DNA from 2 places in the Bacillus cihuensis genome. Region 2 is predicted to be linked to the other one. Evidence: riboswitches for the same ligand, from Rfam matches in the RefSeq annotation. Region 2 holds a riboswitch; the other holds the start of a gene.
The links. Region 2 has a riboswitch for cyclic di-GMP ahead of V179_RS0101680 (HD domain-containing phosphohydrolase). Riboswitches for the same ligand answer to the same signal wherever they lie in the genome.
Positions count from the first base shown of each region.

Region 1: it holds a riboswitch for cyclic di-GMP, as region 2 does, so the genes downstream of both, V179_RS27605 (aspartyl-phosphate phosphatase Spo0E family protein) here and V179_RS0101680 (HD domain-containing phosphohydrolase) in region 2, are expected to answer to the same signal.

Region 1 is NZ_KI632495.1:681,676-689,897, reverse strand. Features, by position in the region: gene V179_RS0109230 (DUF6141 family protein) at 7-522, shown strand; gene V179_RS32405 (CPBP family intramembrane glutamic endopeptidase) at 1,037-1,450, shown strand; gene V179_RS0109220 (DoxX family protein) at 1,816-2,325, shown strand; partial or broken gene V179_RS27615 (GNAT family N-acetyltransferase) at 2,569-3,111, shown strand; partial or broken gene V179_RS32010 (antibiotic biosynthesis monooxygenase family protein) at 3,169-3,313, shown strand; cyclic di-GMP riboswitch class I at 3,411-3,493, shown strand; gene V179_RS27605 (aspartyl-phosphate phosphatase Spo0E family protein) at 3,529-3,693, shown strand; gene V179_RS0109200 (DUF3139 domain-containing protein) at 3,917-4,321, shown strand; gene V179_RS27600 (DUF4190 domain-containing protein) at 4,459-4,767, shown strand; gene V179_RS0109190 (GNAT family N-acetyltransferase) at 5,029-5,448, shown strand; partial or broken gene V179_RS31300 (IS110 family transposase) at 5,811-5,948, shown strand; gene V179_RS0109180 (cysteine hydrolase) at 6,022-6,648, shown strand; gene V179_RS32400 (histidine kinase dimerization/phospho-acceptor domain-containing protein) at 6,880-6,975, opposite strand; gene V179_RS0109175 (phosphotransferase) at 7,417-8,214, shown strand.
Region 2 is NZ_AYSD01000010.1:376,102-384,323, forward strand. Features, by position in the region: gene V179_RS0101665 (glycoside hydrolase family 1 protein) at 1-1,370, shown strand, start outside; gene V179_RS0101670 (phosphocarrier protein HPr) at 1,498-1,764, shown strand; gene ptsP (phosphoenolpyruvate--protein phosphotransferase) at 1,767-3,494, shown strand; cyclic di-GMP riboswitch class I at 4,587-4,672, shown strand; gene V179_RS0101680 (HD domain-containing phosphohydrolase) at 4,871-5,860, shown strand; gene V179_RS0101685 (TIGR04076 family protein) at 6,638-6,982, shown strand; gene V179_RS0101690 (aldo/keto reductase) at 6,982-8,028, shown strand; gene V179_RS0101695 (Na+/H+ antiporter NhaC family protein) at 8,115-8,222, shown strand, end outside.

The DNA of each region.
Region 1 (8,222 bases), on a different contig from region 2:
GCTTAAATGGAACGACAAGAACACGTTATTTTTCGTGAAGTTCAGCGCCCTCGGCAAATTTGGGTATGGGTTTTAATTTTACTGATTGCAGCATTCATGTGGTTTAACTTCATACAACAAGTCATCTTTGGCATTCCAGTAGGTGATAATCCAGCTCCGGATGTAATTTTGGTGCTTCTCTGGCTTGTTTTCGGAATTGTATTTCCACTGTGTCTGCTAGGATTCATGAAATTAATAACTGAGGTGCGTAGGGATGGTCTTTATGTCCGTTATGTGCCGTTTCATATTCACTATAAGTCATTTTTATTTAAGGATATGGTTCGTTATAAGGCCATTACATACCGTCCACTTGGACGGTTTGGAGGTTGGGGCATACGTTTTAATGCCAAAGGCGAAACAGCCTATAATATGAATGGGAATCAAGGAATAGAATTACAATTAACAAACAATACTGTGGTGATAGGATCTCAAGATCCGGATGGGTTGGTAAAAGCTCTGGATTCGGCGCAAGAGACTCAATGAGATAGTAATGTTCCATAATCGGGCGCATTTCTTGAAAAAGAATTGTGCCTTCTTTAGCTATAGGGACATTTAATGGAATAAGACCTTCAAACAAAAATGGATATTTAAGTGAGATTGTGCAGACTAAACTAAAGAAGCAGTTAAAGATGTCTTTATTAAACAAAATATACTTTTAGCTTTATTAACTGTGCTATTTTTTTGGGGTATTATTGTTATCTCTTATAAAAGTTGGATAAGTATAGGGTTTATAGTTTTCTTCCTTCTAATTATCTGCATTATAAATGTTGAATATCGTTTTTTATCCTCACTCTTTACAGCTTTTCTAGTGAGTTTTTTACTTTATCAACTTACAAATATATTCTTAGCCACCTATGAAATTTCCAGAGAGTTAAGGATTCTGTTAAATAGAGGCTCAATTTTTATTATTGTTGTTGGACTGTGCGTTGTTCACCTCTTTAACAAGAAGAAAATATCGTTCTTTAACAATAAACCTAATTTGAATAGTCGTATTGTTATGCCTTTTCATTCCATAAAATTATCTTACTTTCTACTAATTGGAATAATTATATCTGGTATATCATTCATCCCATTTATTCTCCAGCAAGAATTTAGTTATATTAAATCAATGTTAATCTTTTGTTTATTGTTTTCAATCATCAACGCAACTCTTGAAGAACTTATATGGCGTGGTTTTATGTTATCAAGTTTGAAAAAGTATGTTTCCACTACAAGTGCAATTATCATGACAGGCATCGGTTTTGGTTTACTACATCTTGCTGTTGGAATACCTTTCATAATAAGTTTACTTTTTTCTTTTGTTGGATTTTTTTATGCTTTTGTCGTAATAAAAACCAATAGTATATACACTGCAATAATATTTCATTTTGTAATAAATATTGGAATGGTTTTTAGCGGTTTAATTCTTTAACTATTAAACTAACGAGCACTATACTTTAATAACGATCTTCAACAATCGGGCGAGGTTCTTCTATAAAGAAGATCGCTTTTTTTCATTATAGGGCCATTTTATTGAATTAAGGTTACATATAATTCAATCCTACATAAAAAATAAATTGTGACAAGTTGATTCCCCTAGATGCCCAAGAGGAGTTAAAAAAGTTGTATAAACTATTCATCTCTTTCTATATATCTTTAATTGTTACCTCTTATTGCAACAGGAGGTTTTTGTAACATATCTGTTACATATTTTTCATATAAACGATAATGATAATCGTTATCGTTTATAGTATTATATCAATTAGTGATTAATTTTTAATATTTAGGAGGAAAAGTATGTTTATTGATTTTCTAAGAGAAAATAAAAAGATCTCTATACTTTTAGCTGTGCTACGTGTATATCTCGGATATACGTGGATTATGGCTGGTTGGGGGAAGATAGCAAGCGGACATTTTGATGCTTCTGGTTTCTTACAGGGTGCGTTAGCTAAAGCAACAGGAGAACACCCGGCTGTTCAGGGTTGGTGGGTTGTTTTTCTAGAAAACGTAGCCATTCCTAATGTAGAGATATTCAATACTTTAGTACCTTGGGGAGAATTACTAGTGGGAATAGGTTTATTGGTGGGTTGTTTCACTAAAATAGCAGTATTATTTGGACTGATTATGAACTACTCTTATCTGTTTAGCGGTACGACAAGTACCAATCCACAACTTGTTTTATTATCTATGTTTATTCTCGTTTCTGCTGTGAATGCAGGAAAATATGGGATTGATGGTATGATTATGCCAACTCTTAATGAAAAACTATTTGCCAACAAAACAAGAGAGAAAAGAGCAGCTGTTTAGTTATAAGTAGTTTGGTGTTGAACTAACTTGCGCTTATATTAAGTATCATCGAAAAAAATAGAAAGCACCTTTAACCTTTATGTATATGTATACTAGAAAAAGTGGTAATCAACAGCCTACAAACGGGCGCGATTCTTCAATAAAGAGGATCGCTTTTTTCATTATAGGGCCATTTTGTTGAGGAAGAAATAGGTCACATAATAAAATTGAATAAAGAAAAAAACATAGAGGAGAAATGTTTTAATGATTGAATTAAAGTATTTTGAACGCACGGATTTAAACAACTTATCAAGTGGGTCAATTCACCTCAATTCTTACTCATTGGGGTGGGCCTGCATTCCAATATCCCTTATCAGAGAATCAATTAGAAAAGTATATTGAGAATGCCAATAGAGATAACTTGGATACCTTAGTATATAAGGTAAAGAAACCGGTAGTGTTATTGATCATATCTCTTTGGAGAAAATTGATCGAAAAAATAAGTCTGCAAGAGTTGGAAAAGTCTTGGTAGGTGATAAAAATGTAAGAGGAAAAGGAATTGGTCAGCAAATGATGAAAGAAATTCTCAAAGTAGCATTTGAAGATCTTAATTTACATAGAGTTAGTCTTGGTGTGTTTGATTTCAATGTATCTGCAATTGCTTGTTATGAAAAGGCTGGTTTTACAAAAGAAGGATTACATAGAGACTCTAGAAAAAACGGTGATGAATACTGGAGTTTATGGGAAATGAGCATTTTAGAATATGAATTTATGACCAATAGAAGATCATCTAATATTCCGTTATAGGGCTAGTTATTTGGAATACTGATCGGTGATGCAAATAGAAAAACGGGAGGTTTTACAATGATTCTTGAAGGCGCAATGTTACAAGTAAAAGAGGGAATGGAGGTGGAATTTGAAGAGGCTTTCAGTAGGGCGTCACATATCATTTCTTCAAAGAAAGGGTACTTACCTCACGAATTGGGAAAGTTGCATTGAAACTAAGGGAAATATTGGTAAAGATCCATGAATCCACCCTCTTGACAATTATTCTGATAGCAACAACAAAATGCGACAAATTTCGGAATCTAAATACAGTAATATATAACGAGAAAAGGCAAACTTATTGAAAAATAAGGACGCAAAACTACAGATCTAAAGTTTTAACTATGATGGCTGAGTTGCCTAAAATAACGTACATATTTTAGGAGGATACCTTGTTGAATGGTACTTACAGAAATGGACGATTTAGAAAACAGGATCAATGAATTGAAAAAGGAATTAATCCTGATTGCAAAGGAAACAGGCTTAAATAGCCACGACACCATTAATTGCAGTCAAAAATTAGATCAGCTTATCGTGGATTACCAAAAACACCTACAAAATTAAACTAATATCATCCCCGTATTAGTATAAAAATCCACTTTTCAATTATAGGGTGCTTTTTTGTAATAGGGAACAGCGCTATTTCCATTATAGGGCCATTTAATAGAATAATAATTTCTGATATAATTGGATATTTATGTTAAATCCTAAATAACAATGGATTCATTAATGAATAATGGATGATAAAAGCGTTATTTTTTAAAGTTCTAAAAAAGGCGGGGGAATTTTGAAAAAAACTAAACGTTTGATTCTTTTATTATTCATCGGAGTTATTATAGGAGGGCCTTTTCTCGTTTATGATATATTTTATGGTAATCCTAGTCGCTCCTTATTAATGGAAAATGCAACAAAAAAACACCTTCTTAAGCTTGGATATAATTCCGATGAATTGTTAGAAGTTAAAACATTCTATTCAATGAAGAAAGATACAGGTATAAAAAGAACGCGCGCCCGTGTCATCTTTAAAGATGAACCGGAAGAAAAATATGTATACATCCAGTACGAAAAAAACAGAGAAATTCAACAAGGTTGTAGTTACTTTAACACAGACACTAATGCTTACGAAAATGAATATACCGAAAAAAGGAAACACATGGTGAGAGACTGTATAAATACACTCTTTTCAATGTAATTTTTCTAGTCCGATTCTAATGGGCAATAAAGAGCAGCTATTCAATAAAAGGGAGCTATTATGTAGCAAGATATGCGCCCATATTAATGAATTGGGTCATGTTGTATAGCAATGTCAATGTTAGGAGGTGTTTATGAATGGTTGAAAAAGCTCAAACAAATAGTAAATCGGTGGCTTCTTTAACCCTTGGGATTCTTTCCATTATAATACCAATAATTGGAATAATACTTGGTATTATCGGAATTGTATTTTCTAGAATGGGAAAAAGGGAAATTGAGAAAACGAACGAGAATGGAAGGGGATTGGCAACCTCTGGATTTGTTTGCAGTATCGTTGGAATCGTAATTCAGACGTTATGGATATTGTTAGCTATTGTATCTTACTTCTCATACTCTAATGTGGAGTTTGAATTACAATTCATCTCAACCCAATTTTTATTTGGATAATAGTTGCTGAACTACACTGATGGAACTTGGTTCAGAAATTTTAGTCTTCAGCAATCGGGCGCGTTTCTGTAATAAGGAACAGCCCTATTTCCGCTAGATTGTTGAATAGCGCGTTAAATTGTAAAGCGTAGATTGTGAAGAAATGTACTTAAACTAACGAAGTAGTTTAGTGTAAGAAGGAAAACCTTGATTTAAACCTATATTATATAGAATGAAAATTATGTTATTATTATTTATATAAAAGAAAGTGAGAGTGAAAATATGAATATCAGAGTAGCAAGTGAATTAGATTACCCTGATTTAAGACTTATATACCTAGAATCTCGTCGTAAAAGTTTTCATTGGGCAGATATAGAAGAAATGACTTTAGAAGACTTTGATAAGCATACTGTAGGAGAGTATATAATATTAGCAGAGGAAGATACTCATATCCTTGGATTTGCTTCTTTGTACTTGCCAGATAATTTTATACATAACTTATTTGTTCACCCTGATTTCTCGGGTAAAGGTGTTGGTGGTCAATTGGTTAATGCCGCCATAGAAAAAATGAATAAACCATTAAGATTGAAATGTGTATCTGAAAATCAAAAAGCGATGAAGTTTTATGAAAATAATGGTTGGAAGAAAGTTGTTGAAGAAGGTAAACCAGAAGAAAAATATTGGGTTATGGAATATGAATAAAATAAATAATTGAGGCTGATTTATTTTTTTGATGTTAAGCTAACTGGTGCGTTAGTTCTACAAGCTAAAGGCAACAATCATCATCATTATCTTGATATTCCACAATCGGGCGCGATTCTTCAATAAAGAAGATCGCTTTTTTTCCGTTATAGGGCCAGATTGTTGAACAATACCTTTTAAGAAAAATGGGTATCTATGTTAATAATTAGAAGAGCTTGTGAAGAAATGTACTTAAAGTAACGAAGCAGCATTCCTGTAATAACTGAAAATGAGATTTGAACGAAAAAAGACCTCTTGATAAGATGAATGTGTCCTGAGCTGGCCAGCTAAAATGGACAAAACATCTAATTGGAGGCCTTACAATGAATTATAACCAAAATCATAAAATCTCTCAAATTACTTCTGAAACCTTAATTATCGGAGTAGATATAGCCAAACATAACCACTTTGCGCGAGCGCAAGATTTTAGAGGAATGGAGCTTAACTTCAAAATTTCATTTTCCTAAGGAATTTTTAATCAATGTAGTTCATATAATGGATAAGTGAAAACATATTAAAGGTGGGGAAAATTCTATGTTTAAACCAAATCCCGCGAATACTGCAATAGTTATTACTGACCCTCAAAATGACTTTTTGTCTCCAGGCGGAAGAGGATATCATTTGACAAAGGCTAACATTAAACAGAATAATACTTTAGCTAACTTGGAACTACTATTAAGCACTGCCCGTAGTAAAGGTTATCAGCTCTTTGTTTCCCCGCACTTTTTATATCCACATGACTATGATTGGCAGTTTACAGGGAACGAACAAGAGATGTTGATTAGTTTGCGTGTTTATCAGAAATTAAATCAATATAGTCCTCCAACTCCGGAAGCCGATTATGTTCCAACTTTAGCTCCGTATATCTGGGATAAAACATCCGTCATTGCAACACCGCACAAGGTGGCCAGTCCTCAGACAAATGATCTGGTCTATCAACTAAGGCAACGCAGAAAAGAACAAGTAATTTTGGCTGGGGTATTATCAAACGTATGTGTTGAATCGCATATGAGAGATTTAATCGAAAATGGCTTCAAGACAGCTGTTGTTTACGATGCAACTGCCACGATTAGTGAAAACGATTTTCATGCTGCTGTTACGAACTACCGAGCTTTCAGTAGTGCTACATGGACAACAAGTGAAGCCATTTCAAATATGTAATGATACTCTTAAAAAGGCATACTAAAGAAGAGATTATTCTTTGATTAATTGTAATGTTGCAGCCTTTAGGTGCTTTCATTAACGATATCCAATAAGTCCATTCTTATAAAATTTAGATTCAATTACAGTGTGTTTCATTAGATCGATTTCCACCATATCCATTACTAGTTCTTGAATCTCTCCATCATCTTGTAGCACTTTTTCAAATATCTAAATGATCTTGAGACAGACCTACTTTTCGATGACTGCTTCCAACTTAAACATCACAGCAGTTATGGGTGATTTAAGCTCATGCGATATAATAGCAACAAATTCACTTTTATTCATACTTCTTTATTAGCTAGTTCAATATCACCAATAACTTTGATTTTACTTGAACAAGATACTTTTAATGGTATTGAACTCAGAGGAAATGATGTATTCTTTTGGGGTGTTGTAATAGACAGAATAGTTTAATAAATACATAAAACTCTCTTTGTTTTTTAGAAATATTTAGTAATATCTAAAATGGAGATGTAAAGAAAGGGGAATCTATATTACACATGTGGAATAATTTGAAATGATTTGTTAATTGAATAGAGAGACGATGGCGGTTCTTGATTTTAAGGATACGTTTATTTGTCTATCTGAAATCATTCAAGGGATTCATGGTGTGGACAATTAAATTCCCATTACCAAGCAGATACCTTTGTATATCTGCTTTTATTTATGGGTAAAAATACATCTCTATTGGCACAATCATAGCGTCCCTAAATGGGGGGAATTTTAATGACAAGTCAGTACGAAAAGGAAGAAATGCTAACAGGAGGAAATATCTCAAACGTATATCGCTCGGGTGACACTGTGCGACGAGACTTAAAGGCAAATGGCATTAAAATTCATAAGTTATTTAAGTATTTGGAAAGTGAAGGTTTTGAATACGCACCGAAGTTTTTAGGTGTTGATGAAAAAGATAGAGAGATATTATCATTTATTGAAGGAGAAGCTGGTAATTATCCTTTAAAAAAATATATGTGGTCAAATGATGCTTTAAAAGAGATAGCTAAAATGCTTCGTCTCTATCATAATGCTGTGAGTGATTTTCCAATCGAAGAAAGTTGGCGACCAATCGATAACACCCCTCAGCCATTTGAAGTGCTATGTCACAATGATTTTGCCATCTATAACATTATTTTTAATCACGAAAAGCCAGTAGGTATTATTGATTTTGATCTTGCTGCTCCTGGTCCAAGACTTTGGGATATAGCCTATACTCTTTACACTTGCGTTCCTTTAAGTAGACTTTATCATACTGAAACAGGTGAGGCAGTTTATTATGAACCATTAAAGGATGCCGACCGTATAAAACAAAGGGTTAAATTATTTTTTGAATCGTATGGTATTGAGGGAATGGAAAAAGGTTTTTTAGAGATGGTGTTGCTACGAGTAGAAGGATTATGTAAAACCATGCAAAGGAAAGCCGAAGAAGGAGATTCGGCGTTTCAAAAAATGATTGATGAGGGACATTTTGAACATTATCAAAAGGAACTTCAATTCATTCGCAAAAACGGAAAAGAATGGATTTAAAAGGTTTT
Region 2 (8,222 bases):
ATGGAAAAGGGTTATCAGCAGCTGACTTTGTTGAATATATTCCGAAAGCAGAACGGACTAAAGACAACGCGATGGAAATTACGTCAGAACAAATAAGAAAAGCATTAAGCGGTGAATCAACGGCACGCTACCCTAAACGTGAAGGGATTGATTTCTACCACCACTATAAAGAAGATATTGCCTTACTTGCAGAAATGGGCTTTACTGCTTTCCGTTTTTCCATTCACTGGTCAAGAATTTTCCCAAATGGTTATGACGATATGCCGAATGAAGCGGGCTTACAATTTTATGACAATGTGTTAGATGAATTAGCGAAACATAACATCGAGCCAGTTGTGACGTTATCTCACTATGAAACACCTTATGGTTTAACAGAGAGATATAATGGCTGGGTTGGCCGTGAAACTGTGGATCATTTCGTTCGCTATGCAGAAACAGTATTCACTCGATATAAAGATAAAGTAAAGCTGTGGATCTCTTTTAATGAAATTAATATGATTACGATTAGCCCATTTACCGGTGGGGGGATTTTATCAGATAAGGAAGACAATCCTATGCAAGCGAAATATCAAGGATTACATCATCAATTTGTCGCAAGCTCACTTGCTACGAAGAAATTACATGAGATTATTCCTGATGGAAAAATGGGTTGTATGCTAGCGAGAATGACGTTTTATCCGAATACACCAAATCCTGAAGATGTATTAAAAGCGCAAAAAGAAAACCAGGACAATCTATTTTTTACAGATGTACATGCTCGCGGTGAATACCCTAAATATATGGACCGTTTCTTTATTGAAAATGATATTGAAATTGTAAAAGAAACTGGCGACGATGAAATCATCAAACAATACCCTGTCGATTACATTACAATTAGCTATTACATGTCGCTTTTATCTTCCGAATCACCAGAGGGAGAAATAACAGCAGGAAATTTATTCAACAGTTTGAAAAACCCATATTTACAAGCATCGGACTGGGGATGGCAAATTGACCCAATTGGTTTACGTGTAACATTAAATGATTTATATGATCGGTACCAATTACCAATCTTTATTGTAGAAAATGGTATGGGTGCTTACGATAAGGTAGAAGAAGATGGCTCGATTCATGATGACTATCGAATCGATTATTTAAGAAAACATATCGAACAAATGAAAGAAGCAATTGGTGATGGCGTTGACTTAATGGGCTACTTAGCTTGGGGACCAATTGACTTAGTGTCCATGTCCACAAGTGAAATGTCTAAGCGCTACGGATTTATTTATGTAGATAAAGATGATGAGGGTAATGGAACATTGAAAAGAAGTCGAAAAGACTCATTCTTCTGGTACAAAAAAGTGATTGAAAGCAATGGTGAAGAGCTATAAGAGAGGCTTATCGGGCTTTTACGAGCAGTTATCCCCTACCTTTGCTTCTTTGATTACTCAAGCTTAGAGATGGGGATATTACTGCCTGTTATTGCGGGATAAAAAGACAAAGGAGGCTAACATTATTATGGTAGAAAAAACATTTACAATTATTGACGAATCAGGAATTCACGCACGCCCAGCATCAACAATCGTACAAGCGGCAAGTCCGTTCGCCGCTGCTGTTAACTTAGAATACAATGGCAAATCCGTAAATTTAAAATCCATTATGGGTGTCATGTCTTTAGGGATTCCGAAAGATGCGATAATCAAAATTACTGCTGAAGGTGCAGATGAAGGGGAAGCATTGGCAGCGATTGAAGAGGTTGTGAAGGGAGCTGGCTTAGCAGAATGATGGTGCAAAGTCTAAAAGGAATCGGAGCATCAGCAGGAATTGCCATTGCAAAGGCATATCGTTTAGAAGAGCCTGAATTAGTCGTAGAAAAATGTGTAATTGATAGCATTGAAGCAGAAGTTCAACGTTTTGATGCTGCCCTTAAGCAGTCAACATCTGAGCTTGAACAAATCAAAGCACATGCCTTCAAAGAGCTAGGAGAAGATAAAGCTGCAATTTTCGCTGCTCATCTTCTTGTCTTAAGTGATCCAGAGCTGATTAACCCAATCAAAGACAAAATCACAACCGAAAAAGTGAATGCTGAATTTGCTTTACAAGAAGTGGCAAACATGTTTATCGGCATGTTTGAATCGATGGACAACGAGTATATGAAAGAGCGTGCCTCAGATATCCGCGATGTAACAAAACGTGTGATGGCCCATCTTTTAGGTGTCACCATTCCGAATCCGAGCATGATCTCTGAGGAAGTAATCATTATTGCTGAGGACTTAACACCATCTGATACAGCTCAATTAAATCGACAATATGTTAAAGGATTTACGACAGATATCGGTGGCCGCACATCCCATTCAGCGATTATGGCTCGTTCATTGGAAATTCCCGCAGTTGTTGGGACGAAAACAGTGACAGCTAAGATCGAAAATGGTGTATTGGTCATCCTAGACGGCCTGGCTGGAACGGTGATTGTCGATCCATCAGCTGATATGGTGAAGGAATATGAAGTGAAAAAAGCAGAGTATGAAGCGCAAAAGGCAGAGTGGGCAAAGCTTGTAGATGAGCGCACGGTGACAAAAGATGGACAACATGTTGAACTGGTTGCCAATATTGGGACACCTGAGGATATAAAAGGTGTGGTTGAAAACGGCGGCGAGGGTGTTGGTTTATATCGCACCGAATTTTTATACATGGGACGTACTCAGCTTCCGACTGAGGAAGAGCAATTTGATGCCTATAAAACAGTGTTAGAGCGTATGGAAGGAAAGCCGGTTGTTGTTCGTACACTTGATATCGGTGGCGATAAAGAGCTCCCATACTTAGATTTACCGAAAGAAATGAATCCATTCTTAGGCTTCCGTGCGATTCGTTTATGCTTAGAAATGCAAGATATGTTCCGGACACAGCTTCGTGCCTTGCTTCGGGCGAGTACATATGGCAACTTGAAAATTATGTTTCCGATGATTGCAACTCTCGGTGAATTCCGCCAAGCGAAAGCAATTTTACTAGAAGAAAAGGCAAAGTTACAGGTTGAAGGTATCGCTGTTTCTGAAGCAATTGAAATTGGAATCATGGTGGAAATTCCATCTACTGCGGTCATGGCAGATGTATTTGCGAAAGAAGTAGATTTCTTCTCCATCGGTACAAACGATCTGATTCAATACACAATGGCGGCAGACCGTATGAATGAGCGAGTTTCTTACTTGTATCAGCCATACAATCCGGCTATTCTTCGTCTAGTGAAAATGGTTATCGATGCCGCGCACAAAGAAGGCAAATGGGCAGGCATGTGTGGTGAGATGGCAGGAGATGAAATTGCGATCCCGATTTTACTTGGTCTTGGTTTAGATGAATTCAGCATGAGTGCCTCTTCTATTTTAAAGGCTCGAAGCCAACTTCTTAATCTTTCAAAAGCAGAAATGAGTTCGATCATCGAACAAGTTTTAAACATGTCAACGGCTGAGGAAGTAGAGAGATTTATAAAGGAAATAGAAGTGAAAGAAGTACTTGTGTAAATAACATACTCTCACCCTATAAGGGATGAGAGTTATTAATCATGTTCATAGGAACACAGCGGACGGGTATGATGTAGCATTATCTGCGGGTCTATTTGGCATGCAAATACAAGGATCCATAGCCATATCTCCAGTAAACCTCAAACGAATTATGACCTTAATGAAGGAATCAGAGCATATAATATGAAAGAAAAAGGCGACATTTCGTTCAAAATCGAACGAAATGTCGCCTTTTAAAATTTGATCATACTCACAAATTTTAGAAGCATAAGTTTTTCAGTGCTCTGGATCTACGTCAAATTTTTGGAAACAAAAAAGTTAATTTTTTAATTTACAAATGCTGGTCTAATTCCACCGTCTTTAGACGGTATACGCTTTTGACCTTGAACTTCTGTGTCCATACTTGAAGTGTGAAGTGAAAGTATGGACGCTATAAGAAAAATAGTTATGCAATATATGACATCAAGTACCATGTTATATGGGTGACAAAACATAGGTATAAGGTGTTACGGTTCTATTGAGTTTATAGGGCTATAGAATTGATCAGGCAGGGGTGTGAAGCAAGGGGAATCACCATCCTGCAAGGCAGTTGGAAAAGATCACATTCATTTACTCCTTTCTTGTTCACCAAGTCTAGCGCCAAGAAAAATCTCAGTACTTAAAAGGACAATCAACAATATTGTTACAAGATGAATTTCCAGAACTCAAGAAAAAAATTGGGGGCAGCCCCTATGGTGTAAATGGAGAGATGAAGAAAACTATTGGGAAGAGTATCGTACCAAGGATTATTAATCCTTTATCAAAATAATTAGCAAGTCCCAGAATGGGTAGCTAATTATTTTGATATCATTAGGGAAAAATAATTAAATGTCTAAAAAGATAAATTGAATTTAATATTTATTGTTTTGTCTCTTTTGTCTTTTGTTACTTAGAAAGGAAAATTAGGATAATAGGCTTAGGGATGTGTAGTAATAAAGTTCTATTTCTTCCTTGTATTCCCTATTATTCTGTTGTAATATTCACAATATAGGAGAAACACTTTATAAATTTATAGATTAGTAGTTCAAAATTTTTATATAAAATTGAATAGGGGAATGATAAAGGCAAATTCATTGAAAGATGAAAACGCAAAACGATAGGGACTAAAATCGGAGAGATAATGTCAGCCAGTTACCGATTTCTTTTAAAAAGGCGAATCGGGTGATTGGTCTTTTTTTGTAGGGTTAAATGCAGTATTAGAGTAGGGATTTTATGAGTGGCTGGGAAATTTCGCTATTTATTCCTCGATAAATGTATATGAATGAAGAGGTAACTCGCTCTGCGGACAGTCTTACTTTGAATACATAAGAAATAGATTAACATTGGAGATTTTAATAATGAAAAAAACTTTGCAATTACCATACCAGTTACAAGGCTTTTTGGAATTGGGAGATGCTGTAATTATTACTGACAGTAATCATATTATTTTAGAAGTAAATGACTCATATCAATCAATAACAGGATTTGAAAGAGCTAAAATAATCGGTTTGAAGGCAGGATTTATTAAATCTAACCTTACAAGTAAATCAACCTATATTTCAATGAAAAACTCGTTAAAAGAACTTATCCCCTGGTCGGGAATTTTAATTAATCGGAAGAAATCTGGGGAGCTTTGGCATTCATCTATTACGATAACTCCTTTCAAGATTGAAAAGGAATTATTTTATATAGGAATTTTTCGTGCATTAGAACAATTAAAAGAAGGGTTATACCTACCTGAAAACAAAAAAATAGAAGTACAAAGAGAATTATTGAAGGTGCTGGCAATTTCGTGTGAGATTCGAGACCCTGGAACTGAAGAGCATTTGATAAGAGTACAGGAATTAACTGAGATTCTTATCAAATCACACAATAAGAAAAATAATCTTCAATTAGAGCCAAGATATATCAATAATATTATTCATTCCAGTATATTACATGACATAGGTAAAGCTGGCATGCCAGAAGGTATTCTATATAAACCTGGGGCTTTGACTTCTTCTGAAAGAAAAATAATAGAAATGCACCCCTTAATAGGGGCGGATATTTTAAATAAAATGTCTAAGGAGATTAATTATGATTTTATTAAAAGTATGGAGGTAGCTGAAAATATTATTTTATATCATCATGAAAAATGGGATGGAACTGGATACCCTTTTAATTTAGAAGGCGAAAAAATCCCTTTTGAGGCGAGGATCGTATCAATAGTGGATGTATTTGATGCATTAACCAGCCGTAGACCTTATAAAGATTCGTGGTCAAAACAAAAAGCATTGTCTTATATTGACCAAAATAAAGGAAAACATTTTGACCCATTAATAGCTGAAACTTTTATAAATTTGTTTTAAAACTTTCAGAAAAGTAGTATTAAACCTTCCTTCATACAAACCAATTATGGCGTTATAACGCTACCATTTACATGAAGGATCAATTAAGTAACAACGCTGCACTCACCTAATCACAATGGTGGCGGTGCGGAGCTGAAATTTTGGATGCTGTCTAAAATCAGTATACCTAATTAATCGATTTTGCTATATTAGTAAGTCGCGCAGCCCCGTCCCCATGTTCTTCATAGAAGGCTACTAGTAAAATATCCAAATAAAAGTATAGACAGTAAAATCGAATTATCTAAATATAAAAAATATTATTGACAATGGAATATTATGGTGCTAACATTTTTATAAACCGTAGACGAGGGAGTTAAACTGTTAAACGATCTTTCAGCGAATCCGGGATGGTGTAAGCCGGACAGATGCAGTAACAGCAAGTGGGCCTCAGAGGGCGAAGTGAAAGAATTTTTTTAGTAGCTTAGACGTAGAGCCAGCGTTATAGGGCTAAGGGTGTTTGTATGAGCACTCTGCTGAGAGGGTATGTATGATACATATCAAACAAGGTGGTACCGCAAGTTAACACTTGTCCTTGAATTATTATTTAAGGATAAGTGTTTTTTGTTATTTTATAGACTCAAACAACTGTAAGTAAGCAGGTTATAGTTGTTTCAGAGAAACCCCATTCATTATGTATGAAAGTAAAAAATCTCAGAATGAAAAAGAAGAAAAGGAGAATGAAAAAAGATATGAAAATAGCAGCTTTATTAATTACAAGTGTTGAAAGGAGTAAGTGTCATGGATGATAAATTTACGCTATATAACTTAAAAGTAGAAGTTGTAGGTACAGATAAACCAATGGTTTGCAAGCATAAGGAAGGTGACTATTTCTTAGTTATAGGAGAAGACGTTATCTTCCCAGAAAATAATTCATTTTCAATGTATGCCTTAAGCGCTATTTTGCCATTATTACCTGCAAAGCAACGGGTATTGCATGCAAATGACTGGATGTTGTCTGATAGTGTAATTGCCTGCCCAGATCCAAACTGTGGTGCTAGATTTAAAATAACTCGTATCGGAACTAAAGAATTTAGTCATGCTGAATGCACAACAGAGCCTATATATAAAGGAGATAAAAACTAATGGCAGAACGATTCGAATTAGCAAAAGATTATACAATTAGTAGAGTGATCAACGGGTGTTGGCAACTGTCGGAAGGTCATAGCTTACAAACTAATTTAGACAAGCAAGATATTATGAAGGCCTTCAATATGCTTGTCGAAAAAGGATTTACGACATTTGATTGTGCTGATATATATACGGGTACGGAAGAATTTCTAGGTGAATTCTTAAAGCAACTTAAGCACGGAAGCACGATTTCACCAAATGACATTCAAATTCATACCAAGTATGTACCTGATATCAATTTACTTAGTGATGTCGATTTTACATACACAGAAAAAATAATTGATAGAAGCCTTAAACGGCAAAATCGAGATGTATTAGATCTAGTGCAGTTTCATTGGTGGGATTACGATGTGCCTGGCTATATCGAGACAGCAGGGGATCTGTTAAGGCTAAAAGAAAAAGGGAAAATACGTAATATCGCCGTTACAAACTTTGATACGAAGCATTTGAAAGAGATCGTTGATGCCGGTATACCGATTGTGTCTTGTCAAAATCAATACTCGGTTTTTGATAGACGACCAGAAAAAGAATTATTAGAATATTGTAAAATAAAAGGTATTTCTTTGCTATGCTACGGCACATTATCAGGCGGTTTGCTAGCGGAAAAATGGCTCGGCAAAACATCTATTCAACCCGATACGCGCTCGCATGTTAAATATTTGCAGGTGATTGAAGAGACTTTGGGTTGGGATGGCTATCAGGAATTATTGTTATTGCTAGATAAAATCGCTAAAAAGTATTCTGTCAACATCGCTCATGTTGCTACAAAATATATATTAAGTCAACAAGGTGTTGGGGCTTCAATTATTGGCGTTAGAAATAGCAGCCATGTTGAGTCAAATGCTCAAATATTTAGTTTCGAACTCGATTGTTCTGATATTGAAGAAATAAATCACTTCTTACATAACTATTCAATATTAGAAGGTGAACCTTTTGAGTTAGAGCGTACGGCTGGTTCAAAATTCCGAAATATTATGAAGATGAATTTGAATGAAGAATAATTATGGCAAACGCTCTGAACGCAGTTGCTGGGTATTGCGACGAATAGATAAGAGTACACGTTTAATACATAAAAGGGAGCTTCTATATGGATAAAAAACTTGAATTTAAAGGTGGCTGGGGAGTTGCGTTTATTCCAGTCGTTATTTTTCTGTTTTTCTGTATATTGTATTTTATCGTTTTTAAAGCGTTTGAA